DNA from 3 places in the Vibrio sp. 2130-1 genome. Region 3 is predicted to be linked to each of the others. Evidence: riboswitches for the same ligand, from Rfam matches in the RefSeq annotation. Region 3 holds a riboswitch; each other region holds the start of a gene.

Region 1 (10,607 bases), on a different contig from region 3:
GTTGTTACACTAACGGGTATCGGCCTAGTGATGACCGACTTCGTCGAGTTTATCTCTGGTGGCAGCATCATTCTTATGCTGCTGTTTACCGCCATCATTAGCTTGGTTCTGGGGATGGGTCTGCCAACAACGGCGAACTACATCGTGGTCTCTACGCTAATGGCGCCGGTTATTGTTACGCTCGGCGCAGCGCATGGCTTAATTATTCCGTTGATAGCGGTGCACTTGTTCGTTTTCTACTTTGGTATTTTGGCCGACGATACCCCACCTGTAGGCCTTGCGGCTTTTGCAGCAGCAGCAATTGCGAAATCAGATCCAATTCGTACTGGTATCCAAGGTTTTACTTACGATATTCGAACCGCTATTTTGCCGTTCATGTTTGTGTTCAATACCCAGCTATTGTTAATGGGGATCGACTCTTGGTGGCATTTGGCACTCACAGTCATCTCATCGATCATTGCAATGCTGATATTCTCTGCGGCAACTCAAGGGTGGTGGTTCACGCGTAACAAGTGGTGGGAAACAGTCCTATTATTAGTACTGACATTTTCGTTTTTCCGTCCAGGTTTTTGGTGGGACATGCTGTACCCAGCGAAAGTTCTTTCTCCTGGCGTTGAGGTAGCTCAAATCACGGAAACACTAAATGTAGGAGAATCATTGGAGTTACGTGTTGCCGGTGAAAACCTTGAGGGCGACTACATTGAGAAAACGGTTCGTCTTCCATTCGAAGACAGTGCGACAACAGCAGACGCACGTATTTCATCTATGGGTCTGATGCTGACCGAAAGTGACAACAAAATGATTGTCGATATGGTTGAATTTGGTAGTCCAGCAGAGTCCGCAGGTATCGACTTTGATTGGGAAATCAAGTGGGTTATCCAGGATGCAGACCGTCCGATGAAAGAGTGGGTGTTTGTACCATGCTTAATGATTTTGCTGGTGCTTGCAATGAACCAAAAACGTCGTGCTCGTAAGGAACAATTGAGCGCATAACCGATTTGGCCCCGAGGATAAAGGGGCCTTAATGAGAGACATTGAATGTACAAACAAATTCTTGTTCCGGTTGATCTAAATGACCAAGGCTTTTCAGACCGAGCGGTTGAACTAGCGGTTTGGCAGGCAAAGCAAGCAAATGCTCAAATCCATCTTCTGACTGTACTACCTGGTATTCACATGTCGATGGTTGCCACATACTTTCCGAAAGATGCTGCGGCCAAAATGAAGCAAGACGTGAAGCAGCAACTAAAAACTTTCGCTAATGAGCATATTGCTGAAGATGTGGTTTACCAAGTGCATGTTGCTGAAGGCAAGGCCTACGCGACCATTCTTGATTATGCAGAACGTTTAGGCGCTGATCTCATCATTATGCCAAGCCACAAGCGCTCTAAAATCAATAAAGTAATGCTTGGCTCTGTCGCGAGTAAGGTTGTGGAATATTCTCCAATCAATGTGATGGTCGTAAAACCGCAAGGCTAAGTAAATACAGAAACGAAAAAGGACGCTAACATTAGCGTCCTTTTTATATGAAACAAGTAAGGGTTATGCCATCACTGGGTAATCGGTATAACCTTCTGCTCCCCCCAAATAAAAGTGTTCTGGTTTCGCCTCATTAAGAGGTGCATTTTTCTTAAATCGCTCAACTAAATCTGGGTTTGCGATAAAGGGAACGCCAAATGCGACCACATCAACTTTGTTTTCTGCAATTGCTGTTGCCGCTTCTTGTGCACTGTAGCCCACGTTCGCCATTAAGTGACCTTGATAGTTTTCGCGTGCTGGCTTGAGAACATCTGCTTTTTGTACGCCTTTCAGATCCGCACGCATCACGTGCCAATAAGCAAGATCGAAAGAATTAAGTTGCTCTGCTAAGTAACGCACCAAACCAACTGGATCACTGTCTTTCATGTCATTAAATCCATTTAGCGGAGATGTACGCAGACCGACTCTTCCGGGTCCCCACACCTCAACGACTTCTTTCACTATCTCAAGTAAAAATCGAGCACGATTTTCAACCGAGCCACCGTATTCATCGGTACGTAAATTTGAGCCGTCACGAAGGAAGTTATCAATAAGATAACCATTGGCGCCATGTATCTCGACCCCATCAAAGCCGGCTTTCTTGGCGTTTTCTGCACCTTGTTTAAACGCCGCAACAATGGAAGCTATCTCATCCACTTCGAGTGCTCGTGGTACCGTATATGCTTGCTTACCCGAAGGGGTATGGACTAATTCATCACGAATGGCCAATGCGCTCGCCGCTACAGGTGTTTTTCCTTCATTCAGATCAGGATGACAAGCTCGTCCCGCATGCCAAATTTGCAGTACAATCTTACCGCCTCTCTCATGAACCGCATCCGTTACCTTTTTCCAAGCTGCGATTTGCTCTTCGTTGTAAATGCCCGGTTCTGCCATAAAAGCAGACGTACCTTCCATCACCATGGTGCATTCAGCAATGATAAGTCCGGCACTCGCACGTTGAGCGTAGTATTCAACCATAAGGTCATTAGGAATATGGTCTGCGCCAGCACGAGCTCTCGTTAAAGGCGCCATAATAGCACGGTTATCTAATGCTAATTGACCGAGTTCGATAGGAGAAAATAAGTCTACAGAGTTGGACATGTTGTTTACCTCAAATGACAATAACTTGATGGCTAAGGATGAGGTGCCAGACTATAATCAGATTAATATTGAAACAATATGGATAATTGAAAGTGATTGTTCGCAATTTAGAAACAATTGACTTTAGAACGCTTTCTATCTTTGTCACAAGCTGTCGACTACTGAGCTTAACCAAGTGCGCGCTGGAGTTAAACCTACCGAAATCTACTGTTAGTAAAGCCATAACCAAACTCGAACAACACTTTGAAGCCAAACTCCTAGAGCGCACAACCCGAAAGTTAGTGATCACCGAAGCTGGCCAAATGGTTTTAGAGCGTGCTGCAAGCTTAGTTGAGGAATTCCACTCAATTGGCCATGACGTACTGGAGATGGAACAACAGATCCAAGGCCGGCTGCGTATTTCCGCGCCACCAGCGTTGGATGCGTATATGGCGGAACACATCTTTTTGCCATTTTTAAAACAATGGCCAAAAGTACAAATTGCGTTAGAAGCATCGAACGATTTTGTTGATCTGTTTTCACACGGCTTTGATATGGCAATTCGAGTCGGTCAGATAGTTGATGATCGATTGATCGCAAAAAAATTAGGCTATACGACTCGAGTCCTGGCTGCTAGCCCTGAGTATTTAGCTGAGTTCGGCGTACCTGAAACGCCAGAAGACCTGACAAAACACAACTGTTTGAGGTATCAATATGTTTCAGAAATAGGGCCTTGGACGCTGATCTCACACGATAATACCGTCAATGTTTCAATAACCAGTAACTTCTCAAGTACAACTGTAGAAGCAATATTAAAAGGCGCACTTAAAGGACTAGGCATCGCTAACTTACCTGTGCAAAACATGACGCAAGAGCTAGAAAGTGGCACCTTAGTCAGAGTGTTGCCGCAATGGCACACGGTACCAATGCCTATTTATCTAGTCTATCGTCCTGGAGCAAACCGCCCACGGCGCGTACAAGCAATGATTGACCATATCATGAGCTTAAGATCTCAATTTGAATTTGGCCCTAGGCATGGTTTGTGTTGCGGAGAAGCATGACCTAGCAACTATCAGGCACTAGCATGCGGCTCGGATAAATGCCGCAAGCTTCTCACTAGCATGCTGTTCACTCAATGCAGACATATCACCCGCGGCTTCCACTTTACCATCCGCCACAAACACAAAGTGGCTGGCAATCGCTTTGGCATCGCTTAAATGGTGCGTGACCATCAATACGGTTATTCCCCGCTCTGCTGCCAGTTTTTTTACCAAGCTCAGCATCTCTTCACGCAACACCGGATCAAGCGCCGAGAACGGCTCATCCAACAGCCACATGGGATGAGGCTGAACAAAACAACGCGCTAAGGCAACACGTTGACGCTGGCCACCAGAAAGATGCTCTGGCAAACGGTCGAGGTACTCTGCAACACCAACTTGCTGCGCGGCTTGTTCAATCTGACGATTTTGGTCCACCGTAAGCTTTAGCCCTGGGTGTAAGCCCAAACCGATGTTGTCACGCACCGATAAGTGAGCAAACAAATTGTGCTCTTGGAACAACATAGAGAACGGACGCAGATAAGGCTCTTTACGCACAATGGACTCACCATCAACACAAATATCACCACGGTCAGGATGGATGAATCCTGCCACCAACGCCAGCAAGGTTGACTTCCCTGCCCCACTTGGTCCCATCAGCGATACAATCTGTCCTTGCTCAATCGTTAAGTCAAAACGAAACAGTTCACGTTGGTAGGTGTACTGCACATCATCCAACACTAACATTACGCTCTCTCCTTCGTTTTCAATACTTTCTCAATCAAGGCAAAACAGCCCACACTCAACAACAATAGGGTCACCGATACCACCGCAGCTGCGTCCATCTGATAACTGCCAAGCAACTGGAACAAATACAGAGGTAAGGTACGAAACTCTTGTCCACCAAACAGTGCTATGGCACTTAAATCCCCTATTGCAAACATAAAGCTGATCGCAAACGCATGTGCAAACGGCTTGCGTAGCGCCTGCCACTCCACCACTTTAAACCGTTGCCAGCCACGCATGCCTAAGCTGGCACATACATACTGATACTGTTGTTCAATGTGCAGCATTGGCTGCGCTAGCGTTTTGATCACGTAAGGCAAAGCCATTAAACCGTTCACCAAAATCACGACAAAAAATGCCAAGCTAAAAACATCGGTAAATGCGCGCAGTAGTAAGAATAAACCGGTGCTAATCACCAGACCTGGAGTCACCAAAATAACGGTGCCGATTAACTCAATCTGATCGGCTCGCGTGTTTTTGTACTGCAACCGCCAACGGCGACTGGTCAATAGTATGGACACCCCTGCAGCGACCGCAAGCGCGCTAGCGACACAGGCGACTTTGAGGGAGTTCAATAGCGCAGACCAAAAACGCTCATCGGTTAATACAGTCCAAACTTGTTGGTTGATGCCACTCAGTAACACCATCAATAACGGCGGTATTACCAGTAAAAAGGCACCTATGATCCAAAAGCTATCCCAAGCTTTTGACCACCCATGATCCTTCGTTAAATATTGCTGTACCGATGTGCTTCCAGCACTGATAGAAACAGGCCTTGTTAACTTCTGCACTCCAATAGCAAGCAGTCCACATAACAGCATCTGCCACAGCGCCAATAACGCCCCAGCTTGTAAATCAAAATCAAACTTAATCGCTTGGTAAATGGCCAATTCAATGGTGGTGGATTTTGGCCCGCCCCCCAACGCCATTACAGTGGCAAAACTGGTAAAGCACAACATAAACACCAACCCACAAACGTGGGGAAGCTGCTGCCTTAAACGCGGCCATTCTACCCAGCGAAACTTATCCCAATGGCTCATCCCAAGATGCGCGCAAAGCTTATGCTGCTCGGCAGGAATAGACTCCAAGGCTTGCAGAAGCAATCGTGCCGCGTAAGGTAAATTAAAGAACACATGGGCGAGTAAAATGCCGTTCAAACCGTAAATAGAGAATGGCAGTTTAGTGTCGAAACTTTGCAACCACTGCGCCAACAAACCACTGTTGCCATAAATCGCTAACAGCCCAAAAACACCAACCAAAACCGGCAAAACCAGTGTCGATGCAAACAGCTTAAGCAGTAATGATTTACCAATAAATTGGCGACGCGAAAGTGCGTGCGCTACTGGAATGGCAAAGCCAACACTGAGCAATGTGGAAAGAAACGCTTGGTAGAAACTGAACTTGGTGACATGTTGATAGTACGGGTCGCCCCATACCACAGACACATCAAGTGAAGGGGCTTGAACAATCAAAGCACCTAGGGCAGAAATAACAAAGGTCGCGATGATCATCGCGACCCCTAAACCTATTTTTGGAACAGAATTCAAAGGTAAAACCTATCTCATTCAGATGAGGATGGAAACGTCAGCTAAAACGTCAATGCGCTTTGCCATTCGCGAATCCAAGACTTACGCATTTTTGCCACTTCATCAGCACTAAAGCTCAACGACTTGCTTGGAACACTCAAAGTTTCAAAACCTTTAGGTAACTCAACGTCAGTGACTGGGTACATCCAGTTACCCGTTGGCATCGCCGATTGGAACTCATCACTTAAAATGAAACTCATAAATTGATCAGCAAGTTCTGAGTTTTTTGCCCCTTTCACTTTGGCGGCTACTTCAACTTGCATGTAGTGGCCTTCAGCAAAATTCGCCGTAGCAAACTTCGAATCGTTTTCCGCAATTAAGTGGTACGCAGGTGAAGTGGTGTAAGAAAGCACTAAATCGGACTCACCATTGAGGAACATAGAATACGCCTCAGACCAACCTTTCGTGACCGTTACGGTTTTGCTCGCTAGCTTCTGCCACGCTTGCGTCACATCGTCGCCATAAATAGATTTCATCCATAGCATTAAGCCTTGGCCCGGCGTTGAAGTCCGCGGATCTTGGTAAATCACTTTCAGATCGTCGCGCGTTTCCACCAGCTCTTTCATGCTTTTCGGCGGATTAGCCAGTTTCTCTTTGTTGTACACAAACGCGAAGTAGCCGTAATCGTACGGTACAAACGTCGTGTCACTCCAACCGTTTGGTAACACTGTATTGGACGTATCTACATTGTGCTCGGCAAGCAGACCGGTTTTCTTCGCTTCTGCCATCAGATTGTTATCCAAACCTAATACGATGTCCGCTTTGCTATTACCGCCTTCAAGACGAAGACGATTCAGAATCGACACACCATCGTCCAACGCTACGAAGTTAACGTCACAGCCACATTTTGCTTCAAAAGCTTGCTCGATTTTAGGACCCGGCCCCCAATCTGCGGCAAAAGAATCGTAGGTATAAATAGTTAATGGGTTTTCAGCAGCAAACGCTGAAGTTGAAGTAATTGCAGCTAGGGCAATCAGATTTAGAGTGGGTTTCACTGCTCGCTCTCCATGAGTATTTCAGAGAAATAAGTTGAGCGGCACAGGGTTTGAGGCGGCTATTAAGGACTTCCAATATCCAGACTCAATTCCTACGCCAGCATTATCTGGTTCAGGTAATACGGGTCCCTAGTTAAACACTTAGGTCTCAGCGCCCCAATGCATTGATTGACTCAATGCTAAATGGGTTTGCTCCCCGATGAGTTGGATGGATTGTAAAGGTATTTGAGTGGTTACACAATCAGCTCACGAACGCTGGTCATAACCCCAACGAGGCACTAAACCTTGCTCAATACCTAAGTGGTCGAGAATTCTCGCCACCATAAAATCCACTAAGTCTTCAATGCTCTTTGGCTGATGGTAGAAACCCGGAGCCGCTGGCATGATGGTGACGCCCATTTGCGATAGCTTGTGCATGTTCTCCAGATGTAGCGTTGAAAATGGCGTTTCGCGAACCACGAGCAACAGCTGCCCGCGCTCTTTCATTACTACATCAGCGGCCCGTTCGATCAAGTTGTCCGACATACCATGTGCTATGGCCGCAACGCTTCCCGCAGAGCATGGGCAAACCACCATTTGCTTAGGTGCAGCAGAACCAGACGCAACCGGCGAGAACCAATCGTCTTTACCGCAAACGGTGATGTTATTTGGATTGCAGTTCAGGTGCTCTACCAATGCTTGCTGCGCCGCTTCTGGGCCACTTGGCAACTTAAGATTATGCTCGGTTGCCATCACAACACGAGCCGCCGAAGAAATCAGAACGTAGACATGATAATCCGCCGCAACCAAGCATTCTAAAAGACGAAGGCCGTAGGGAGCACCAGAAGCACCCGTTAATGCCAACGTGATGGCTTTTTTATGAGAGGGTTGTGTTTTGTTTTGCATATCAATCAGGCTTTTTGTTTTAACTGCTCAAGAAGTTTTCCGTGAATACCACCAAAGCCACCGTTACTCATGACTAGAATTTGGTCACCTGGTCGCGCACGTTCGACGATCTTGGCTACAAAGTTATCTATATCCGCATCGACAAACGCTGGCTGTGTGCATTGGTCGGCAATGTCTTGCACAGACCACTCGATATTATCTGGCTGGAACAAGAAGACTTCATCTGCACTGTGTAGTGACTCTGCAAGTGTGTTTTTGTGTACACCTCGCTTCATGGTGGCAGAACGCGGCTCCAACACAGCAAGGATGCGTTTTTCACCTACCTTGTTACGCAAACCACCGACAGTAAGTTCAATTGCCGTTGGGTGATGCGCAAAATCATCGTAAACCGTCACACCTTGTTCTTCACCTTTCAGCTCTAAACGGCGCTTGGTATTGATGAAACGCCCTAATGCCTGGCAAGCAAGATCCGGAGTGACTCCAACATGTCGTGCAGCAGCGATTGCCATCAGCGCATTATCCACATTGTGGTCACCCACCAAATTCCATTCGACGGTACCAACCTTCTCGCCTTGCAACGCAACGTCAAATTTTGAGCCATCAAGCACTAATTTGTGCGCTTGCCAGTCGCCATCAACACCTGAAAACTGCTTTTCTGTCCAGCAACCACGCTCGAATACATCCGCCAAAGCTTGGTCTTGCTTCGGAGCTAAGATTAAGCCATTGCCGGGAACCGTTCGCACTAAATGATGGAATTGGCGCTTGATCGCTTCTAGATCATCGAAGATATCAGCATGATCAAACTCAAGATTGTTCATGATTAAAGTGCGAGGATGGTAATGCACAAACTTAGAACGCTTATCGAAAAAAGCACTGTCATATTCGTCCGCTTCAACGACAAAAAACATGCTTTCACCCAAACGAGCAGACACTCCGAAGTTACCGAGTACCCCACCGACTAAGAAACCCGGTTGATAACCACAATCTTCAAGTATCCAAGCAAGCATGCTCGACGTAGTCGTTTTCCCATGTGTACCCGATACCGCCAATACCCACCGATCATGCAGCAAAAACTCGTTGAGCCACTGCGGGCCAGAGGTGTAACGCATGTTAGTGTTGAGCACATGCTCGACACACGGGTTGCCACGGCTCATGGCATTACCAATCACAACAAGGTCTGGTTGAGGGTCGAGTTGAGACGGGTCGAAGCCTTCAATAATTTCAATACCTTGAGACTCAAGCAACGTGCTCATCGGTGGGTAAACGTTGGCATCAGAACCAGTGACTTTATGCCCTAATTGGCGCGCTAAAATCGCAGCGCCGCCCATAAATGTGCCACAGATACCCAAGATATGAATGTGCATAAACTAAACCTTGTAATGCGTTCTTTAATGCTTTCATTATCGCGATTACCGCCTGAAAAGCGAGTGACTTTAGCCTTCTTCTTGCAGTCCCTTTCACAAATATGACAAGGTTGAACACAGACTGTACAACCTCTTGCTTACTGATGAATCCCTCAAACAAGTCTACAAATAAATTGAGATCTCAAACAGTTACTTCATTACCATTAAAAAGATCTGCGACTTAAACTTACATCCAGCGCAATCGTTTAACATCCATAAAGAGATGCTCACTTGCGCACTACCCCCAATGAAATGAAAATGTAAGGATTAACCATGTCAGGACTGCGCACCCTAGGCGAGTTCATTGTCGAAAAACAAGCGGATTTCCCCCACGCTAGCGGTGATCTATCATCCCTTTTAGCCTCCATTCGTTTAGCTGCAAAAATCGTTAACCGCGAAATCAACGCAGCGGGTCTCGGTGATATCACTGGTGCTGTAGGCACGGAAAATGTCCAAGGTGAAGATCAGCAAAAGCTCGATGTTTACGCGAACGATAAGTTCAAAGCCGCGCTTGAAGCTCGTGATCAAGTGTGTGGCGTTGCCAGTGAAGAAGAAGACGAAGCAGTTGCGTTCAATAAAGAACTCAACCAAAACGCCAAATATGTAGTATTGATGGACCCACTTGATGGTTCTTCTAACATCGATGTGAACGTCTCTGTTGGTACTATCTTCTCGATTTACCGTCGTGTTTCTCCAATCGGTACTCCACCAACTGAAGAAGACTTCCTACAACCTGGTCACAAACAAGTGGCTGCGGGCTACGTGATTTACGGCTCCTCCACCATGTTGGTATACACAACTGGTAACGGCGTAAACGGCTTTACTTACGACCCATCTATCGGCAGCTTCTGTCTTTCTCATGAAAACATGATGATTCCTGATGATGGTAAGATCTACTCCATCAACGAAGGTAATTACATTCGTTTCCCTCAAGGGGTGAAGAAGTACATCAAGTACTGCCAAGAAAACGTGCCAGAAGACGGTCGCCCATACACTTCTCGCTACATTGGCTCGCTGGTTGCTGATTTCCACCGCAACCTACTGAAAGGCGGTATCTACCTTTACCCAAGCACACAAAGCCACCCGCAAGGCAAGCTACGCCTGCTTTACGAATGTAACCCTATGGCATTCCTCATTGAGCAAGCTGGCGGCATTGCATCGGACGGCGTGAATCGCATTATGGACATCAAGCCTACTGAGTTGCACCAGCGTGTACCTTTCTTTGTGGGTTCGAAGAACATGGTTCGCAAAGTTGAAGAGTTCCTTGAACTGCACCGCGACGAAGAATAATTTCAGACCTTTGTCCAACGCGGCAGGTGT
Region 2 (10,607 bases), on a different contig from region 3:
GCGAAGCACGCGGACATCGTTCTGCCAATCACCACATCGTTCGAGCGTAACGACTTAACGATGACGGGTGACTACAGTAACCAACACTTGGTGCCAATGAAGCAAGTGGTTGAGCCGCAAGGTGAAGCGCGTAATGACTTCGATGTATTCGCGGACATGGCAGAGATGCTAGCTCCGGGTGGCCGTGACGTATACACCGAAGGCAAAACTGAAATGGAATGGCTGTACGGCTTCTACAAGGCGGCGCAACAAGGTGGCCGTGGCTCTCGCGTAGCAATGCCGAACTTCAGCAAGTTCTGGGAAGATAACCAACTGATCGAGATGAAGTGGAACGAGAAGAACGCACAGTTTGTTCGTTACGCAGATTTCCGTGAAGACCCGATCATGAATCCACTCGGTACACCAAGTGGTAAGATCGAAATCTTCTCGAAAACCATTGAAGGTTACCAGTTGGAAGACTGTCCTCCACACCCAACGTGGATGGCACCAACCGAGTACACCGGCAATGCAAAAGATGGCGAGTTGCAGCTAATGACCGCGCACGCCGCGCATCGTCTACACAGCCAGTTTAACTACGCGAAGATTCGCGAAGAGTACGCAATTGCAAACCGTGAACCTATTTGGATTCACCCTGAAGATGCGAAAGCGCGTGGTATTAAAACGGGCGATCTAGTTCGTGCGTTTAACAACCGTGGCCAAGTATTGGTTGGTGCAGAAGTGACTGACCGAATCAAGCAAGGCTCAGTATGTATTCATGAAGGCGGTTGGCCGGATTTGGATCCGAAAACCGGCATTTGTAAGAACGGCGGTTGTAACGTGTTAACGTTGGATATTCCGACCTCTCGACTTGCAAACGGCTGTGCGGCGAACTCGGCACTGGTTCGTATTGAAAAATACACTGGCCCAGAATTAGAACTAACAGCGTTTGAACCACCAAGAAATGGTTAGAAAAAAGTAGCGCTTTAAAGCAAGAAGCCAGCGAATCGCTGGCTTCTTTTTTATCTAGTAATCGTTCACATTAGCGCGAAGCAAGAGAAACAAACGGCATCTGTTTCTTAATCTGAAATGTCGGGAGTAAAGTAAATACAATCGCGACAAACAAGACTGAGCCTATTAAATCTTCAGGGCGATGCATACCCAGCCATAAGCGGCTATATGCGACGCTCATTCCCCACATCCATAATGACAGTGCAGAGATATAGCACTTGTTCTGTAAGAACAACCCGCCAAAGAAAGCCAAACAAATCGAAACGAAAATCGTATGGCCGGATGGGAAAGAATAGTCTTTTTCGCCTTGCCAATGGCGCGTTCGCCAATCACTGACGTGTTCAGAAATCTGGTTAATTACGTTGGCTTGCTGCTTTGTATCCAACTGATAAAACGCGTCTGGGTGCTCAATCAATTGTTCTGCTGCGAGCAATTCCGTGTAGGGACGCGGGCTTTCTGTCATCAGTTTTAGCCCCGTTTTGCTGGCAAAACCAATCACCAGTAACAACCCTAACATTGAGAGTTTTTGTATCCACTCAATGCGACTTGGTTTAAAGCGAAATAAAGAAAGCAGTAGCAGTGTTAACGTAATTAAAAAGCCTTTGCTACCAGCAGAATCTGTGAGCAAAGTAAAAGTAATACCCAGACTTTCAGGCACTTGTGAAGTGAGATTGTGATAAGAGCCAAACAGCGACATTGGGATGATGCCAAGAACAAACAAGGCGAGCATCATCAATCCATATTTTTTGGTTTTCATTGAGAGCGTTTTGTTTTTATTGAGGGTTATTCAACCACGTTAAAATAAGGGGCTTATCTTACGTTATCTGGCGTGAAAAACTTATCAACGCTCTGTCAATTTGACGAGAGAATGAAGGTTGAGTGATGAATTGATGACATTTATCCGGAGGGTAAAGGCGCTCATCCTTAAGCGTTGGGGTCTTAATCCATCAGAGAAAGTAAGTACTCTGCTGCTTTGGTTGGGTTTTCTGCATGACAAATGGCAGAAACCAAAGCCAAACCATGTACACCTGTCGCACTCAGGGCAGGAATGTTGGTTTCGTTGATGCCACCAATCGCGACGATTGGTAAGGACGTGGTGTTCAACGCCATCTTCAAACCATCAATACCCCAGTGTTTTTTGGTGTTGGTTTTGGTCGGCGTAGCGAAGATGGCACTCAAGCCGATGTAATCAATGGGCAGAGAATCCGCCTCTGCCAGCTGCTCTTCAGTCTCAATCGATAAGCCGAGAATCTTGTTTGGGCCAATCAATTGACGAGCGATCTCTGCTGGCATGTCTGACTGCCCGAGGTGAACACCATCGGCATCGACGGCAAGGGCAACATCAACACGATCATTGATGATTAATGGGACGCCAGTGCCTTCAAGGATAGTCTTTATGGCTTGAGCTCGTTCGATAAACGCACGCACATCGCCGTGTTTTTCGCGGACTTGTACCATGGTCACGCCACCTTTCACGGCTTTTCTCACAACACGCTTTAGTGTGGCTAAATCTTGTTGGTCGTCGGTGACCAAATATAAACGATAGGCGTTCATTGTGTTTCCTTTGGGCCTCTCCTAGATGGAATGAGAGGCCGGTATTTATTAGAGCAAAGCTTAGCTCACTTGCAGTTTTAGGCGTTTTGCTAGCGTTTCTTCATCCAACTGGTAAAGCTCATCCAACAAGTTCATTTGCAGGCTGCCTGGACCACGAGCTTGTTCCGATGCAATCTCGCCAACAACGCCCAGTACCGCCGCCGCAGCAAGTCCGGAGTGATCACCAACAGCAGCGAAAGCACCCGTCAGTGCCGTTAGTGTACAGCCCATTCCGGTTACGTAAGGCATCATCTCGTGACCATTATTCAACTGGACGGTTTGCTCTTTCGTGACGATGTAATCAGTCTCGCCAGAAATCACTACACTTGCACCATACTCTGCGACTAAGAAGTTGGCTGCGCCAAGTGCTGCGTCGCTGCTGTCTAACGCATCAACGCCTTTGCTTTGTGCTTGCTCGCCAGCGAGAGCGATGATTTCTGAAGCGTTACCACGAATGATGAGTTTGTCTGCAAGGCGTGCGATTTCACGTGATGTCTCTGTACGTAGTGAGCTTGCTCCGCAACCGACAGGGTCGAGTACAACGATTTTACCATTGGCATTGGCTTGCTCTACGGCATAGCTCATACGTGGTGTCCAAACGCTGTCTAGGGTACCAATGTTGATAACCAGTGAACCCGCGAACGACATCATCTCTGCCATTTCCTGCTTGGAGTGCGCCATGATTGGAGAAGCGCCGATAGCTAATAGCGCGTTTGCCGTGTTGTTCATCACCACGTAGTTAGTGATGTTGACGACTAAAGGCTTTTGCTGGCGTACTGCGGTTAATGCTTGGGTGATTTGTTCAATTAACATGAGACTCTCCGATTAATCTTGCTGAGCGTTCAGACCTTGTTGCCAGAATGCTACTTCCATACGCGTTGCGGTTTTGAATACCTGAATCAGGTTTTGACCGCGCTGGCTGTTGATATCAATTTCTGCTAGCAACTGATTAAAGTGTTCTGCCCCTTTTGCGACACCAGATTGGAATTCCTCACCACCGTAGAGGTTGATCCAACTTGCATATGGGTTGCCTTCGATTACTGTCTTTTCATCTTCAATCAGCATCTTACCGATTACGGCATAACCGATGGAGCATGGCGCTAGTGCCGCGTATAGATCAACAAGATCGCCCGTCATGCCAGCATCCAATACGTAGCGGGTGTAAGCCACAGTGCCGAAATCTTCTGGCTCGTTTTCTAGGTCGGATTCCGTCAGCCCCCATTGCTCACAGTAAGTCACGTGATGGGCGATTTCAGAATCTAGCAATGCATGTACGCTTGGGAGCGCGCGGCGCATGTCATCCAAAGTACGCGCTTTGTAGATCGCTAATGCGTAAGCTCGTGCGTACTGTTTTAGGAAAAGAAAATCCTGCTTTAGGTAATGCAGAAAACAAGGCTGAGCCAGAGTGCCCTGCGCCAATTGCTGCACGAAAGCATGCTCGGTGTATTCTTGCCAATCTTGGCGGCAAGCGTCGATCAAATCTTGGTATTTCATTATGGGTATCTCGTTATCAAAAGACCCTAGGCTTAGATCCTAAGGTCAGTAGAATTAGTCAAAATTCGGTACGTAATCTTTCGCTTTTGGCAGTGTTTCGATGATTTTTTGTGAATACATAAACTCGGCGTAATCATCGTAGCGTTTCAGATCTACTGCAGATGGACGAAGAGCGAAACGAGTTAGTGTGTCGTTCCAAGCGCGTTGGTTAAGCTCGTTGTTGAGTGTGTCTGGTGAATAAGCCACAAACTCTTTCCACGACTCTTTTGGATGGTTAACGATGTAAGTGGTCGCTTGCTCTAGTGCTTTGTTGAATGCCTTGATGGCTTCTTTGTCGTAGGTTTTTGCATTGGCTACGAAGACTAACTCGTCATACGCTGGTACTCCGTGTTCTTCAGGGAAGAAGGCTTTAGCTTTATAACCTTCTAGTGCCAGTTGGTTGGTTTCGAAGTTACGTAGACCGCCCCAAATCGCATCCACTTTGCCAGACGCAAGAGACGAAGACAGCGCCCAACCTACGTTGATGATTTGTACGTCAGAAAACTTCACGTTCTCTTGCGCAAGCATGGTGCCGATTGTCGCTTCTTCGTTGCCGGCGATCGCAATACCGATCTTCTTGCCTTTTAAGTCGCCAAGGTTTTCATTCTTACCGTTGTCCAACACCATCAGCGTGTTGAGTGGCGTAGCAATCAAAGTCGCAGAGCGGATTAGTGGCAAACCAGCCGCGACATCGATGGTCAGGCTTGGTTGGTAAGAGATCGCCATGTCGACTTTACCCGCCGCGACCAACTTAGGTGGTGTGCTTGGATCAGCAGGCTCTTGAATGTTGACCTTCAAACCTTGTTCTTTGAAGTAACCACGCTCTTTGGCAATCACGATAGGACCATGATTTGGGTTGACGAACCAATCCAACATCAGTGTCATCTCTTTTTCAGCAGCAAGCACGTTGGTTGATACCACTGAAGCGAGTAGAGCAGCAGCGCTCATAAGTTTGTTTTTATTCACGGGGTTCTTCCTTTTCTTTCCCAATTTTCTTTGGTTATTTTCTGTAATTACTTACTTTCCCAAGGGATGGCTTTTTTCAATAATTTATCGGTGATGAAGTAGAGTGCGATAGACAGCACGGCGAGGATAAACAGCGCCGCAAACATCTCATCAATGATCATGCGAGCGTTGGCTTGGAGCATCAGATAACCCAAGCCTTCACTTGAACCTACCCACTCACCGACCACTGCTCCAATCGGCGCAATAACGACGGCAACACGAATACCTGAAGCTAAAGTTGGTAGTGCGGCTGGCAATTGAATATGACGAAGTAACTGCCATTTAGAGGCGCCCATGGTCTTGGCAAGGTCGAGGTAACCTGTTGGTGTATTGCGCAAACCGTCATAGCAACATGTCGTGACGGGGAAAAAGATGATGATTGCCGCCATGACTACTTTTGATGCAATGCCGTAACCCAGCCAAAGCATGAGCACTGGCGCGATGGCGAACACAGGGATCGCTTGGCTAGCAATCAGAATGGGCAGTAACCAGCGCTTGAGCGGCTCGAACATCAGCATTTGCAATGCGAACAGCAAACCCATCGATAATCCAAGCGCCAAGCCAAGTAAGATCTCTTGCGCGGTAACCCAAGTATGTTTGAGCAAGACATCGTAACGAGTGACCAATCTATCCAGCACTTCAATTGGTGAAGGTAAGATGAAGCTTGGCATGTCGAATACCACAACAACCAACTGCCACAATCCCAAGATCACCGCTGTGCTAATGACCAAGCGCAGAGCCGGATGGGTCACGCGTTCTTTTTTACTAATGCGTGCCGAAACGGAGTTGTACTGAGTCATATCACTCATAGTCTTTCTCCAATTGATCCAAAATCGCTTGTTGTAGCGCCGCGCACTCTCCATCGAGAGCTCGGGGCGGCTTGGAGTCTGGAACGACCAAGTGCTGAGCTTGCGCAGGTGTGCCTTGCAACACATAGAGTTGGTGAGCTAATCGCACCGCTTCTTGTGGGTCGTGGGTAATCAGAACAACCGTCTTATCTTTCAGTAATTCGGCAGACAAGGTTTGCAACTTATGACGAGTAACCGCGTCCAGTGCAGAGAAAGGCTCATCCATCAGAACTAGAGGCTTGTCTTGCATCAGAGTGCGAGCAAGGGCAACGCGCTGTCTCATGCCCCCAGAGAGCTGAGCAGGCTTAGCATCAGCGTAATCGGCGAGTCCTACTTGGTTTAGTAAAGTCAGTGCGCGTTGTTTATTTTGCTCTGGTGCTTGTTCTTGAGAAAACCGAGTGCTGAGGCAGACGTTGTCTAACACATTTAGCCATGGTAGCAACAAGTCTTGTTGTGCCATGTAGGCAATACGTTCGTGCAAGGCAATGCCATCCGTGGTGGTTAATTCACCATGCCATTCGACTTTGTCGTCTAACAACCCAGCTAGATAACGAAGGATCGTCGTTTTCCCGCAGCCACTTCGTCCGAGTAATACCGTCCATATACCGACGGGAATGGTCATGTTCATTCCTGCTAAAGTCGGTGTTTGGCTATCTTTGTATCGCAGGCTAGCATCGGAAAGCTGAATGCCAATCGCGTTAGCGAACATAAGTATGACCCGCAAAAAAGTGGTTCACAGGGCCGTGACCTTTACCGACATCCAATTCATCAGCGTGCGCGATAGCTTGGCTGATGTACTGCTTACCAAGGTGCACCGCTTTGTGCAGATTGTTGCCTTGTCCAAGATAAGACGCGATAGCAGAAGACAGCGTGCAGCCTGTGCCATGGGTGTTTTTGGTTGGAAAGCGTTTAGCGCTGATTAACTCGGCACTGTCTTGCATGATAAGCAGATCGTTGCTGTTTTCATTTTCTTCAAGGTGACCGCCTTTGAGCAGAATAGCTTTGGCTCCAAGCGCACGAAGCTCGGTAATCATATCGTTCATTTCAGACTCTGATTGAGGCACTGGCTTACCCGTCAATGCTGCGCCTTCGGGTAGGTTAGGGGTAATGATGTCTGCGAGCGGAATCAATTCTTCTTTTAAAGTGCTGATTGCTGACTGCTCTAGTAATAGATCGCCGCTGGTGGCCACCATTACAGGGTCAATCACGAGGTGTTTTGGCTGGTATTGTTTAATTTTGTCAGCAACGACTTTGATGATGTTGGAATCGGCCAGCATGCCCACTTTGACTGCAACGATGTTGAGGTCGGTAAATACTGCATCAAGTTGGCTCTCTACATGGTCGAGAGGAATGGGGAAAATCGCAGAAACGCCTTGGGTATTTTGCGAAGTAATCGCCGTGATTACCGAGCAAGCAAAACTGCCGGTTGCGGACATCGCTTTGATGTCGGCTTGAATACCTGCGCCGCCGCCACTGTCTGAGCCCGCGATGGTCAATACGATAGGGGTAGGCAAGGCTGGCGTGTGATGTGAATGAGGTTGTGATTGCTGCGTCATGGTCGCTCCTACTACAAGACGTATAGGAACTGACTTTGACCGTTGCAGATAGATCGATTTTTCGATCGCTATCGCTTACCTAAGAGGGGCGACGAAAGGCAAAGTGTGCATAGTTCCCTACGTCAGTGCTAACTGAATCAGGTTCAACGGGTCTCGAATTTCGATCTCAGCCAACACTTGTCGTGTGGCCCCCCGACTATTTCGTTCGGATGATAGCAGGACCATTGCGGAAGGGATACGTTTTTTGAGCGTAATTATAATGAGTATTCAATTATGCGAGGTGAGTGATAAAGTAAGCACCTAAATGGTTTGCTGGGTGGAATTTACTAGTGCAACGCTCTGGTGAATGAGCAGAACCTGGAATATTTAATAAATAATCGTGGTCTCGTTAAGCAAGGATTAGCACAAAACAAGGTTAAAAAACTGTTAAAATTTAACGTGTTGCCAATTTAACTTTGTTGAACTTTTTCACAGTTAATTAGGATGGCTAAGACGATCATCGAGCAAGGAGACTTCATGCTTAATTCTGTAACAGCGAAGTCAGTGATCGATCATGCGCTCTTTTTGGGGGCTGATTTCGCTGAACTATTCGTTGAACATCACCAAACCAACACTGTCCAGATCGCATCTGGTGAAGTGGATAAGGTTAACTCGGGTATCGATTTTGGTATCGGTATTCGTCTTTTTTTCGGTCATAAGGTGCTTTACGGTTACACCAACAGCACAGATGAAGCCGAACTAAAGCGCGTAACCTCGCTGCTTGCTGCAAAAGACAAGCGTGAGCAAATCGCGTCAGCGGGTTCTTTGAATTTGAACCGCTACCCAATCCAACATGGTTGCCGCATGCCACTAAGTAAGGATGCTAACCTAGATTCAAAAATCGCGTTTCTATTGAAAGTTGACCAAGCCGCACGTGCTGAGAGTGAGCATATCAGCCAGTTTATTGGCAGCGTGCTTCAGCGCGAACAGCAAGTGTCTATCTTCAATTCAGAAGGTCTACACGTTGACGATACTCGTCACTACATCAGAGTTGCTGGTAATACTGTCGCTCAAAAAGGTAATGAGCAGTCTTCTGGTATGGAAGGTCCTGGTGCTCTTGCTGGCTGGGAGTTCAGTGAACAGCTTGATGCGAAAGAGCTAGGTCAAACTATCGCGCAACAAGCGTTGGTAAAACTTGGCGCTGATGCTTGTCCATCGGGTGAAATGCCAGTGGTAATTGGTAACGGCTTTGGCGGCGTTATCTTCCATGAAGCGTGTGGTCACTTGCTAGAAACCACTTCGGTTGCGAAGAAAGCATCAGTATTCCACGACAAGATGGGCGAAATGGTTGCTCACACCGCGGTGAATGCAGTCGATGATGGCACCATGACCAACGAATGGGGCTCGATTCATGTTGATGACGAAGGCATGAAGACTCAGCGCACCCAATTGATCAAAGACGGTAAGCTAACCAGCTTTATGGTCGATAAAATGGGTGGCATGAAGACAGGTTATGAGCCTACGGGTTCTGGTCGTCGTCAAAACTACAAGTTCGCACCAACCTCGCGCATGCGTAACACCTTTATCGAAGAGGGCGAGCATTCACTTAATGACATGCTGGCAGGCATCGAACGTGGTATCTATGCGAAGAAGATGGGCGGTGGCTCTGTTCAACCGGGTACGGGGGAGTTTAACTTTGCTGTTCGTGAAGCCTACCTCATTGAAAATGGCAAAATCACCAAGCCTCTGAAAACAGCAACGCTGATCAGCACGGGTCCAAAAGTGTTGAAAGAAATCAGCATGGTCGGCAAAGACATGGCACTTGCGCCGGGCATGTGTGGTTCCGTGAGTGGTTCAGTGCCAACAACAGTCGGTCAGCCAACGCTGAAAGTCGATAACATTCTGGTAGGAGGCGGTAACTAATGAGCCAAGAACAACAACTTCTTAATGCGGTTGATTACGTCCTATCAGAAGCAAAACGCCAAGGTGCAGAAGCGGACGTCATTGTAAACCGCAACAGCAGCTTTTCTCTGAAAGCGAACCAAGGAAAGCTGGATGAGTACAAAGTAAGCTCAAGCCAAGTTCTGGGTGTTCGTGTTGTGAAAGATGCGCGCGTTGCAACAAGCTATTCTGAGTCGTTAGAGCAACCAAGCTTAGATTTGATGCTGACCAACGCACTGCAAAGCGCTCGCTTTTCCAAGCAAGATGAACATCAGACTATTAGCTGCGTGAACAGCCAAATCGCGACTGATGTTGCTGAGATTGCGCAAGAAGATACAACTTCTGTTGACGAAAAAATCGAACTGTCTCTCGCACTTGAGCAAGGTGTAGTAGCTCTGCCTCACGCCTCTAGCGCACCTTACAATGGTTACAGCGATGGCGAAACACAACTGATCATTGCCAATACTCAAGGCACATTGTGTCAACACTTCGAGCGCTCGTTCACTTGTTACGCGTATACCTTGTTTGAAAAAGACGGCAAACAGTCAATGGCGGGTAGAATGTCACTGGGTCGCCGTTTTTATGAGTTGAATCCAGCTTACTGTATCGAAGGTGGCTACAACCTTGCTCGCGATCTTCTTGAAGGCGCACCGGTTGCTACGGGTAACTACCCTGCTATCTTCCACATCAATGCGCTAGCAAGTTTATTCGGTGCTTTCGGCAGTGCTTTCTCTGGCGTAAGCGCGATGAAAGGCATTACGCCACTGGGTGACAAGCTTGGTCAACGTGTTGCGAGTGATTTGATTACCTTTACTGATACGGCTTACATGCCAAATGGTATGGCAATCGCGAGTTTTGATAGTGAAGGCTTCGCTACTCAAGATAATGTCATGATTGCTAATGGTGAGTTGAAAACCTTGCTACACAACAGCCAGACCGCAAGTTACTTGGGCGCAGTCTCGACAGCAAGTGCCGCTCGCGGTGCAAAATCGAGCCTAGACGTATCAGCGAATCACAAAGTGATTGCGACGGGTAACAGCAGTGCGTCAGAAGTAAAAGCGGGTGAGTACCTAGAGTTAGTCGAACTTCAAGGTGTCCATTCTGGTGCGGATGCAGTGAGTGGTGATTTCTCATTTGGCGCGAGTGGTTTCTTGTGCCGTGATGG
Region 3 (10,607 bases):
ATAGAGAAAACGACCCTGCATTAGGCTGGCTACGTACGATGATCACACAAAAAACCGATCACCTTAGATAAAAACACCGCACTCAATTTGCGCTTAGCGGCTAAAATGAGTAGCTTAACTGTCGTAGTCCTTTTTGGCTCATCTATGGCCTAGTTGTACTCCGACTCTATTGAAGTGATTGCGAACCTCAATGGAATCGTAAACTGCATGAAGCAGATGGAAACAGCTCCCACACCTGAGCATGAAGGAGCGGTAATTTGAAGGAATAACACAGATGCACAACGATACCCAAAGCCGCGTGAATGCAATTCGCGAATGGCTAGCACAACATAATATTGATGCCCTACTTGTCCCTCATGAAGACGAGTACTTGGGTGAATACGTACCAGCGCACAACGAGCGTTTACATTGGCTAACTGGCTTTACTGGTTCTGCTGGTGCTGCGGTAATCACCAAAGACAAAGCCGCTATCTTTGTTGATGGTCGCTACACAGTACAAGTAACAAAGCAGGTTCCTGCTGATCTATTCGAATACCGTCACTTGATTGAAGAGCCTGCACTAGATTGGATTAAAGACCATCTTGCAAATGGCGCGTCTGTGGCAATCGACCCTCGCATGCACAACTCTGCTTGGCTAGACATGGCACAAGCAAAACTTGCAGGCGCACTTGAGCTTAAGATTCTCGCCAGCAACCCAATTGATGAGCTGTGGCACGACCGCCCTGCTCCTGTGGTTTCTGATGTTCGCCTAATGGCAACAGAAGCGGTTGGACAATCAAGTGAAAGCAAACGTCAAGAAATCGCAGAGCTAGTGAAAAAAGCCGGCGCAGACAGCGCAGTAATCACAGCACTTGATTCTATCTGTTGGTTGCTCAACGTTCGTGGTCTAGATGTATCACGTCTACCAGTTCTGCTTTCTCACGCGATTCTGCATTCAGATTCAAGCGTGGAATATTTCCTAGATCCAACTCGCCTACCTGCTGAGTTTGACGCTCACGTTGGTTCTGGCGTAACAGTTCATCACCCAGAAGCATTGCAAGCACGGCTAGAAACTCTAACTGGCAAGAATGTATTGGTTGACCCTGCGACAAGTAACGCATGGTTTAAGTTGGTTCTTCAAAATGCTGGCGCATCAGTGGTGAGTAAAGCTGACTCATGCCTAATGCCAAAAGCAGCGAAGAACGCAGTTGAAATCGCAGGCATGAAAGCATGTCATATCCGTGATGGCGTGGCGATGAGCAAGTTCCTATCTTGGTTAGATGCAGAAGTCGTTGCAGGTAATCTGCATGATGAAGCGACGCTGGCAGACAAACTGGAAGCGTTCCGTAGCGAAGACCCAACGCTTATGGACCTTAGCTTCGATACTATTTCGGCAGCAGGCGGCAACGCAGCGATGTGTCACTACAACCACGAGAACCAACCTGAACCTGGCAAGCTAGAACTGAACACGCTTTACCTAGTGGATTCAGGTGGTCAGTACCTAGATGGCACAACAGACATCACACGTACAATTGCGATCGGTCAGCCTTCACAAGAGATGATTAAACAATTCACTCTCGCACTAAAAGGTCACATCGGTGTTGCTCGTGCACGTTTCCCGAAAGGCACACGTGGTTACCAAATCGATACGCTAGCTCGTCAACACCTATGGGCGGAAGGCTACGATTACGATCACGGTACTGGTCACGGTGTTGGTCACTTTCTAAGTGTTCATGAAGGTCCGGCTAGCATTTCTAAGAAGCAAATCGACGTGCCTCTAACAGAAGGTATGGTGCTATCCAACGAGCCAGGTTACTACCGTGCAGATGCGTTTGGTATCCGTATCGAGAACCTAGAGCTTGTTGTTGAAACCCCAACTAACGGTGACTTCCCTGTTCTGTCATTTGAGTCGCTAACACGTTGCCCAATCGACAAGCGCAACATCAACGTTGATATGCTAACTCGTCCAGAACTTGCTTGGCTGAATGATTACCATCAGAAAGTGTGGGATGAGATCAGCCCGCTGGTTGAAGGTGATGTGAAAGAGTGGCTTCGTCAAGCAACGCTACCAGTAGCACACAGCTAGAAGCTAGAAGCTAGAAGCTAGAAGCTAGAAGCTAGAAGCTAGAAGCTAGAAGCTAGAAGCTAGAAGCTAGAAAAAAGTAGAGGGTTGATGTTTTGCATCAACCCTCTTTTTTTGCCTATGTTTCACGTGAAACATAACGATGACCAGTGGCTTTCTTTGCTACTTAACCAGAATACGCTGAGTGCCAATCTCGCCATACAGGGTCAAAACCTTTGGCTCGAATCATCTCTTCCACAGAACCAGCACTTCGCTCATCACTGATCTCAAACTGCTCGAGTTCAACATCATCCATCGCATACCCACCCGGCTGAGTTTTCGATGCAGCAGACATACTGGTGATACCTAACGGTAATGCATTGTCTCTGAACTTCGGTGATTCACGAGTCGATAATGACAACTCCACTTCTGGATTCAACAAGCGATAAGCGCAAATCAACTGCACAAGCTGCTTATCCGTCATGACTGATTTTGGTTGGAGCGCGCCCTCACAAGGACGTAAACGTGGGAAAGAAATTGAGTAACGAGTCTGCCAATACGTGCGCTCAAGATAGTCCAAGTGCGCAGCCACATAAAAGCAATCGGTACGCCACTCTTCCAATCCTATCAAAGCACCAATACCGATCTTATCGATGCCTGCTTTTGCAAGACGATCGGGTGTATCCAATCGGTATTCGAAATCCACCTTATTGCCACGCAAATGGTGCTCGGCATACGTCGAAGGATGATACGTTTCTTGATAAACCATCACCGCATCTAAACCCAATGTCTTGAGTTCAGCGTATTCGTCTTGATCAAGTGGCTGCACTTCCATCGCTAAATAGTTAAAGCGCTTCTTAATCATCGGCACCATTTCGCGAAAGTATTTCATGCCCACTTTGGTTTCGTGTTCACCAGTCACCAGCAATACGCTATCAAACTTCATGCGTTTAATGGCTTCAACTTCTGCAGCCACTTCGTCCCTATTCAAAGTACGACGCTTGATTCTGTTCTCCATGGAGAAGCCACAATAAGTACAAGCATTGGCACACAAGTTAGAGAGGTATAATGGAATGTAAAGCGACATGGTATTACCAAAGCGCTTACGAGTTGCCGAATATGACAGCTGCGCCATTTGCTCTAAGTACGCTTCAGCCGCTGGTGAAATTAGCGCTTTAAAGTCTTCCAAATCACGTTTGGGTTTATTCAATGCCCGCTCGACATCTTGTGCCGTTTTCGCGTAGATCGACATCGAAATATCATCCCAATTAAGCTGCTTAAATTGTTCAACGAAGCTCATGCTTTCCTCGCTTAATAGCTAAACCAATCTAGGACTAAAGTTCATCTAGGAATGACGTCAGTGGACTCGACGCAACCGCATGAGAAACCTTACCGGCAAGTCCAGCTTCATAAGCCATACGCCCGGACTCTACCGCCAACTTAAATGCCTTCGCCATCGCAACGGGATCGCTCGAAGCTGCAATCGCTGTATTGACGAGCACGGCATCCGCGCCCATTTCCATCGCACGCGCGGCATGTGAAGGAGCACCAATACCCGCATCAACAACGACAGGAACATTAGCTTGGTCGATGATGATCTCTAGGAAATCGTGAGAAACTATCCCTTTGTTAGAACCGATCGGCGCACCTAATGGCATGACTGCAGCACAGCCTACTTCTTCCAATCGTTTACACAGAACCGGGTCAGCATGACAATAAGGCAGGACAATGAAACCCTCACGAACCAGTTGCTCAGCGGCTGCTAGTGTCTCAATTGGATCGGGCATCAAGTACTTCGGGTCTGGATGAATTTCTAGTTTTAACCAGTTAGTACCCAACGCTTCTCTCGCCAATTGTGCTGCAAACACAGCATCTTTAGCATTCTTTGCACCTGAGGTGTTCGGCAATAAGTTCACACCCGCTTGTACTAACGGCAGCATAATATCGTCTTGTTGGTCGTTCACATCCACACGCTTCAACGCCATGGTCGCAAGTTGAGAACCCGATACTTGAATCGCTTCTGCCATTAATCGGCTGTTGGCAAACTTCCCTGTTCCCGTGAACAGTCTTGATTCGAATTGTTTATCACCAATTTTAAGCATCGACTTTAACCCCCTGCGATCGCTTGAAACAAAGAGATGCTATCTCCCTGTGAAAGAACTGTGCTAGCCCACTCACTGCGCGGCACAACATTGTTATTAATTGCAAAAACGCAGCCCATTTCAGGCAGCGCAAATTGACTAATGATTTGCTGTAGATTTGACTCACTGGCAACTTGATGTGACTGGTCATTGATGACAATAGTGATCACATCTAAGTCAGCAGCTGTCATTTGTGTTGTTTGTTGTTCTGATAACGTCATTGCTTCCAACTCTCTTAATTCTGCCCATTACTCGTAAGCTAAATCTGAGCACACACTTGGCACTGTTTATCTTTACTTATCGCCATGGTTTGCCATTGCAGCTTCAATCCATCGAACAGGTGTAACTTGGCAGTCTCGACATGAAACTTTCCCGTCGCCAGTTTTTGAATTGCCGCTATCGCTTGGTAGTTGCCAAGTGTACCCACCACCGGACCGACGACACCGCTCTCACTGCACTTTTGCGTTTGCGGTAATTCGTCGAACGGATACAAACAGCGATAACAGGCTTTACTCTGCGATTCTTGTTCACTTGGTATTTGGTAATCAAAGACAGCGAATTGCCCTTGCCAACCAATTGCTGCCGCCGAGATGAGCGGCGTATTTTGTTCGAAACAAACTTGGTTAATGAGCTGGCGCGTTGGCATGTTATCGGTGCAGTCGAGCACCACATCCGCCAGCATCACCTCAAGCTGGAGCTGTGCTTTGTCTAATCGCTTATTGAGAGCACGAACTTGGACCATAGAATTAAGTTCATTGAGTTGCTTTACAGTCGCTTTTGTTTTCGCAACTTGGAGGTCTTGTTCACGATAAATGATCTGACGCTGTAGGTTACTGCTATCAACTTCATCGTCATCAACCACAACCAATTTACCAACACCCGCTGATGCCAAGTACAAACTCGCTGCGCTCCCTAACCCACCACAACCGATGATCAGCACATGCGATTTGCTCAAGCGCTCTTGCCCACTTTCAGCAATTTCAGGCAGAGCGACTTGGCGTTGATAGCGAAGGAACTGCTTATCCGTGAGCATGCTCGCCTCTCTTGGTATCCGCCAATTCACTATTCTGCTCAGTAAACGTTAGTTGTCTTTCCTTCATCAGTTGTGCAAAAAACTCGATAACGGACTGAGGTGATTCTGCCAACGTAATAGCACGCACAACCGCCAAACTAGAAACACCCGTTTGCCAAACTTGGTCTGCATTAGATTGGTCAATGCCACCAATCGCGACCGTCGGAAAGCCAAGCACATAGTCACTACCTGCTTTCTCTTTTGCGGGAAGGAAAACCAACTCTGTGTTTCCATAAGGAATGCTATCAATCAGCTTTTGATACAGTTCCAAGCGCACCAAACCTTGTGGTTTCGATGGCATCTGTTTAGTGGAGGTTGGGAAAATATGTCCTAGCGCGATGTAACTAGGATGAATTTGTACGATGCGCAGTAGCTCATAATAACCATGAGTAGAAAGACCAAGACGAATGCCGGCTTTAGTTAGCTGAGCCAAATTCGATTCTTCTATGTCTTCTTGTCCTAGGTGAACGCCATAAGCGCCATGCTTGATTGCCAACTGCCAATAGTCATTGATGAACACTTGTGCTTGATACTGACGACCCAGCTCAATTGCTCGAATGATCTGTTGTTCTAAATCGGCTTGTTGTGGGTTCTTGATTCGCAGTTGAATAGTGTCGATGCCTAGTGGCAGTAGACGCTCAATCCAAGCAACATCATCAACGACTGGATAGAGCCCTAGACTTTGCTTAGTTAGAGTTGGAAAGCTAACGCTCTCGCCTTGTGCAGACCAACCAACTTGAATACCTAGTCGGTTATCCTCCAGTACAGGTGTGGGGAAATCATCAAATTGGTCAGCCCACTGAGTTGATTGAACCTCGTCAAGGTTGTCATTCAACAGTGTTTCACGTGAAACATTCGCTTGTAGAGTTAGCATTCCTCGAGCAAGTGTTAACGCATCTTCGATAGGAAAATCGAGTACTGTCAGCGTTACTATCCAAGCAAGGTGATGTTCGGGATCGAACATTGCGTTGAATTTGGACTCAATGGAAAGCGCTCTCACTTCGTTGTTAATTGGGTGACGCCAGATATCAAGCTGAAGCACTTTCTCCTTTTCATCGGATACCTGCGTATCAGCAATGCCAATATGAATCGCTTTCGACGGTTGCTTAGCGCACGCTTCTACCGATAAAGCAGAGCGGTAATAGAGCACAAATGAACTCTCATGCTCAGAATCATAACCATCAATAAGATCTGTCGTTATGCGTGTGTTCTGTTGGTCGCGAACAAGCTGAATAGATTGAGTTGGGCTCACACCCAACTCAATGTCTTCGATGCTAAAACCCTGTTCTTTCGCCAACAACAAACATTGCTGAACTAAACCTGTCAGTTCAATCAATGATGACGGAATAAGGATTTTGCTCATTAGTCACTTACCTCGGCATGTGCTGCTGGGTGGTATAGCTCAGAACCTGACTCTCTAAATTCTTGCGATTTCTGACGCATCCCCTCAAGAGGGTCATCCAGCATTTTGATTGAGATAGCTTGGTCCGCAGCAACTTGCTCTGTGTCTTTCGCATACTCTCGAACCTCTTGCGAGATCTTCATCGAGCAGAACTTTGGCCCGCACATCGAACAGAAGTGGGCAACTTTTCCAGACTCTTGAGGCAAGGTTTCGTCATGGAAAGCGCGTGCGGTATCAGGGTCGAGTGATAAGTTGAATTGGTCTTCCCAGCGGAACTCGAAGCGAGCTTTAGAAAGCGCGTTATCACGCACTTGTGCGCCTGGGTGTCCCTTCGCTAAATCAGCGGCGTGCGCAGCAAGCTTATAAGTGATCATTCCTACTTTCACATCTTCTTTGTTTGGTAAGCCAAGATGCTCTTTCGGAGTTACGTAGCAAAGCATCGCACAGCCATACCAACCAATCATGGCTGCGCCAATGCCTGAAGTAATATGGTCGTAACCAGGAGCGACGTCTGTCGTGAGCGGACCAAGCGTATAGAAAGGAGCTTCATGACAGTGCTCCAACTGCTCTTCCATATTCTCTTTGATCATGTGCATTGGAACATGACCAGGACCTTCGATAATCACCTGTACGTCATATTCCCACGCTATCTTGGTTAACTCACCAAGGGTACGAAGCTCTGCAAATTGCGCTTCGTCGTTAGCATCGGCCACCGAGCCAGGACGCAGACCATCACCGAGAGAAAGTGCCACATCATACTTAGCACAGATTTCACAGATCTCTCGGAAGTGGGTATATAAGAAGCTTTCTTGGTGATGCGCTAAACACCATTTCGCGATGATAGAACCACCACGAGAGACGATGCCAGTAACGCGTTTTGCAGTCATTGGCACATAACGAAGTAGTAAACCGGCATGGATAGTAAAGTAGTCAACGCCCTGCTCTGCTTGCTCAATCAGGGTATCGCGCATCACTTCCCAGTTAAGGTTTTCCGCAACACCGTTCACTTTCTCAAGCGCTTGGTACATTGGCACGGTACCGATCGGAACCGGACTGTTACGTAGAATCCACTCGCGAGTTTCGTGAATATTGCGTCCAGTAGAGAGATCCATAACGGTATCGCCACCCCAGCGCGTCGCCCACACTAGTTTCTCTACTTCTTCTTCAATCGAAGAAGTGACCGATGAGTTACCGATGTTGGCGTTCACTTTGACCAAAAAGTTACGCCCAATGATCATTGGTTCGGATTCTGGGTGGTTGATATTAGAAGGGATAATAGCGCGACCTTCGGCGACTTCTTTACGCACAAACTCTGCAGTAATGTCCTTTGGTAGGTTCGCACCAAAGCTTTGACCCGGATGCTGTTGATTCAGCACTTCATCGCGATACTTGGCACGCCCCATGTTTTCACGCAGCGCGATATATTCCATTTCTGGGGTAATAATACCTTTGCGAGCATAGTGCAATTGGGTCACACAATGGCCATCTTTGGCACGTCGAATACGTGGTAGATTACCGTAACGAAGATCGTCTAGTGTTTCGTCTTCTAAGCGTTCTTTGGTGTACACCGAGCTTACTTCATCAAGTAGCTCAGTATCGGCACGCTCTTCAATCCACCCTTCTCTCAGCTTAGGTAAGCCGCTATAGAGGTCTATGGTGTGCTCTGGATCTGTGTATACACCCGAGGTATCGTAAACGCGTACTGGCTCATTAGGCTCGAAAATAGGCGCTTCTTTTGTGCCTCCAATAAGGCTATCAGCGAGTGATATTTCACGCATTGGCACACGAATATCTGGACGTGAGCCTTCTACGTAGACTTTGCTTGAATTGGGGTACGGTTGTACCGAGAGTGTATCAATGAACTGTTTTGCTTCCAGTCTCGCTTGTTTGCGACTCGACATAGCATTTTTCCTTGCTTTGTTATACTAGATAAAAAGTAATTGGATAAAAATGCTTGGCGGATAGATGCGACAAGAGGAGTCAAATTAAGGCTAGTTAAAGCTTACGATATTTGCCTGTAACAACATTCGACTTTTGATAGATCAACCAGAAAGAACTCCGGTGTGAATATCTTCTCTTGTTCCCTTCGCAGATTCTAATCTGATCAGGTTCAACGGATCCCGAATTAACGGTCTCAGCCTTATGGCACTCCGACAAGTGATGTCAGTATATAAAAACGGCTTGGTGAAACCAAGCCGACCTGTTCAACTTTTAACTACTTTGCTAGCTGCGCATCAATAATTGAAAGCCTATCCACGCAGCTGAAATACTTAACACGACATTCAACAATACGTTCAACCCCATCTTAAAGAAAGCGCCCTGCTGCATAAGCAACACATTATCCATCGAGAAGGTGGAAAACGTCGTTAGTGCCCCTAAAAAACCCAAGCCAATCACTTGTCGCCAAGGTTCCGTTGCCAAAAGTTCATTATCGAAAGCTGCTATCAATAAGCCCATCATAAATGAGCCAACAACGTTAACGGTTAACGTACCATATGGAAAACCACGCCCCAATAAAATGACACAAAGTTCAGAAATTAAGTAACGAGAACATGCACCAAATGCACCACCCAATGCAATAAAACCCAAAACGGATAGTTGTCCCATAATTCCCCCAGAAAAGTTAATGGCGACATTGTAATCAAATTTACGGCAATAGTGATTATACAATCTTAGAATTCAGCAAAGTATAGCGCTTAAAACTTATCAAGATTTTAAAAGTTACAGGAGTCACTTTACTTCGATGTAACCCATCAAACCCGTCTTCATGTGTTCGATCACATGACAATGGTACATCCAACGTCCTGGGTTATCTGCAACAAATGCCGCTTTCGCACTGCCGTTATTTCCAAGCAAGACCGTATCGGTATGAAACGGTTCGTCGAGTTTTTTGCCATCTAACTCAAGAACCGTAAATGTGTGTCCATGAAGATGAATAGGATGATGATATTGGGTGACGTTCTTTAGGTTGAAGATATAGGTTTTTCCCATCTCCAATGTTGAAAGCGGCGCTGGAATATTATCTTTGCTCATTCCCTCCCAAGCCCGTTTGTTCATCAGCCAGAACTTAGGTATCGCTTTGCCCGATTTATCAGCAGGAGTGATCGCCCCCTCCCACTCAAACACATAATCGATTTGCTCTGCATTTTTCAAATCGAGAGCTGGCACAGGGTTGAGAGGTAATAAAGGCAGTTTCTGGTTGCTCGGCAAGTCAGACTCAACAACGTCAAACTCGCACAAAGGGAATGGGAAGCGTCCTTTCATTTGACGCACATAAACACGTGTTCCAGCCTTCGGAGCAATCAATCCGATATCTAACCTCATTCCCGGACCAATTTTGTGCTGAGTGAGCTTATAAGGCGCTTTAACAGGATTACCATCAATAGCAATAACCCAAGCCTCTGCACCTTCAATAGCGATCGGGTAAGTAATGGTATTATCGACATTAGCAATTCTTAATCGCGTAGTGGCATTCTGCTTCAGCGTATAAACAGGTTCATGCACACCATTGACGCTACTCCACTCTCCGGGAGTCCCCATACGAGCGCTCAAGCGCGGCACCATAAGGTTCTTCCACTGACCTAGTTTGTCTAAATGCCAATGCTTGAGGACGACTTCATGCTCTTCATCAAACTGAACCGGCTCTGCCTCTTCAACGACAATTAGCCCGACTAAGCCCATACCAAGCTGCTTCACACTATTCATATGTGGGTGATACCAAAATGTGCCCGCATCTGGTGGTGTAAATTCATAAACGAATGTTTCACCTGGCATGATAGGCTGCTGGCTCAAGAAAGGGACACCATCCATTTCAATAGGGATTCGCAAGCCATGCCAGTGGATTGTAGTCGGCTCTGAAAGCTTGTTAGTAAACCGAATTATAACTTTCTCGCCTTGGCGACAACGAATCACAGGCGCTGGAATCGAACCATTAAATGCGAGTACGTCTGT

The links. A riboswitch is a leader RNA that binds a small molecule or an ion and turns the genes downstream of it on or off. The one in region 3 is predicted to bind thiamine pyrophosphate.
Region 1: another riboswitch for thiamine pyrophosphate. It lies ahead of thiB (thiamine ABC transporter substrate binding subunit); the one in region 3 lies ahead of thiC (phosphomethylpyrimidine synthase ThiC).
Region 2: another riboswitch for thiamine pyrophosphate. It lies ahead of thiD (bifunctional hydroxymethylpyrimidine kinase/phosphomethylpyrimidine kinase); the one in region 3 lies ahead of thiC (phosphomethylpyrimidine synthase ThiC).

What each region holds. Positions count from the first base shown of each region.
Region 1 covers NZ_JAWOUT010000006.1:273,296-283,902, reverse strand. The annotation lists gene R7Q09_RS11670 (TRAP transporter permease) at 1-993, shown strand, start outside; gene R7Q09_RS11665 (universal stress protein) at 1,039-1,476, shown strand; gene R7Q09_RS11660 (alkene reductase) at 1,540-2,616, opposite strand; gene R7Q09_RS11655 (LysR family transcriptional regulator) at 2,709-3,656, shown strand; gene thiQ (thiamine ABC transporter ATP-binding protein) at 3,675-4,379, opposite strand; gene thiP (thiamine/thiamine pyrophosphate ABC transporter permease ThiP) at 4,379-5,965, opposite strand; gene thiB (thiamine ABC transporter substrate binding subunit) at 6,007-6,999, opposite strand; TPP riboswitch at 7,072-7,208, opposite strand; gene R7Q09_RS11635 (flavin prenyltransferase UbiX) at 7,246-7,884, opposite strand; gene mpl (UDP-N-acetylmuramate:L-alanyl-gamma-D-glutamyl-meso-diaminopimelate ligase) at 7,890-9,248, opposite strand; gene fbp (class 1 fructose-bisphosphatase) at 9,561-10,577, shown strand.
Region 2 covers NZ_JAWOUT010000009.1:204,018-214,624, forward strand. The annotation lists gene R7Q09_RS15560 (trimethylamine-N-oxide reductase 2) at 1-948, shown strand, start outside; gene R7Q09_RS15565 (phosphatase PAP2 family protein) at 1,019-1,744, opposite strand; gene thiE (thiamine phosphate synthase) at 1,927-2,541, opposite strand; gene thiM (hydroxyethylthiazole kinase) at 2,602-3,393, opposite strand; gene tenA (thiaminase II) at 3,406-4,074, opposite strand; gene R7Q09_RS15585 (ABC transporter substrate-binding protein) at 4,129-5,079, opposite strand; gene R7Q09_RS15590 (ABC transporter permease) at 5,127-5,927, opposite strand; gene R7Q09_RS15595 (ABC transporter ATP-binding protein) at 5,920-6,675, opposite strand; gene thiD (bifunctional hydroxymethylpyrimidine kinase/phosphomethylpyrimidine kinase) at 6,665-7,522, opposite strand; TPP riboswitch at 7,620-7,727, opposite strand; gene R7Q09_RS15605 (TldD/PmbA family protein) at 8,039-9,424, shown strand; gene R7Q09_RS15610 (TldD/PmbA family protein) at 9,424-10,607, shown strand, end outside.
Region 3 covers NZ_JAWOUT010000025.1:27,208-37,814, forward strand. The annotation lists gene R7Q09_RS22795 (LysR family transcriptional regulator) at 1-71, shown strand, start outside; gene R7Q09_RS22800 (aminopeptidase P family protein) at 275-2,065, shown strand; gene thiH (2-iminoacetate synthase ThiH) at 2,229-3,341, opposite strand; gene R7Q09_RS22810 (thiazole synthase) at 3,376-4,143, opposite strand; gene thiS (sulfur carrier protein ThiS) at 4,149-4,403, opposite strand; gene thiF (thiazole biosynthesis adenylyltransferase ThiF) at 4,442-5,215, opposite strand; gene R7Q09_RS22825 (thiamine phosphate synthase) at 5,202-6,617, opposite strand; gene thiC (phosphomethylpyrimidine synthase ThiC) at 6,617-8,557, opposite strand; TPP riboswitch at 8,721-8,819, opposite strand; gene crcB (fluoride efflux transporter CrcB) at 8,880-9,263, opposite strand; gene R7Q09_RS22840 (multicopper oxidase family protein) at 9,387-10,607, opposite strand, start outside.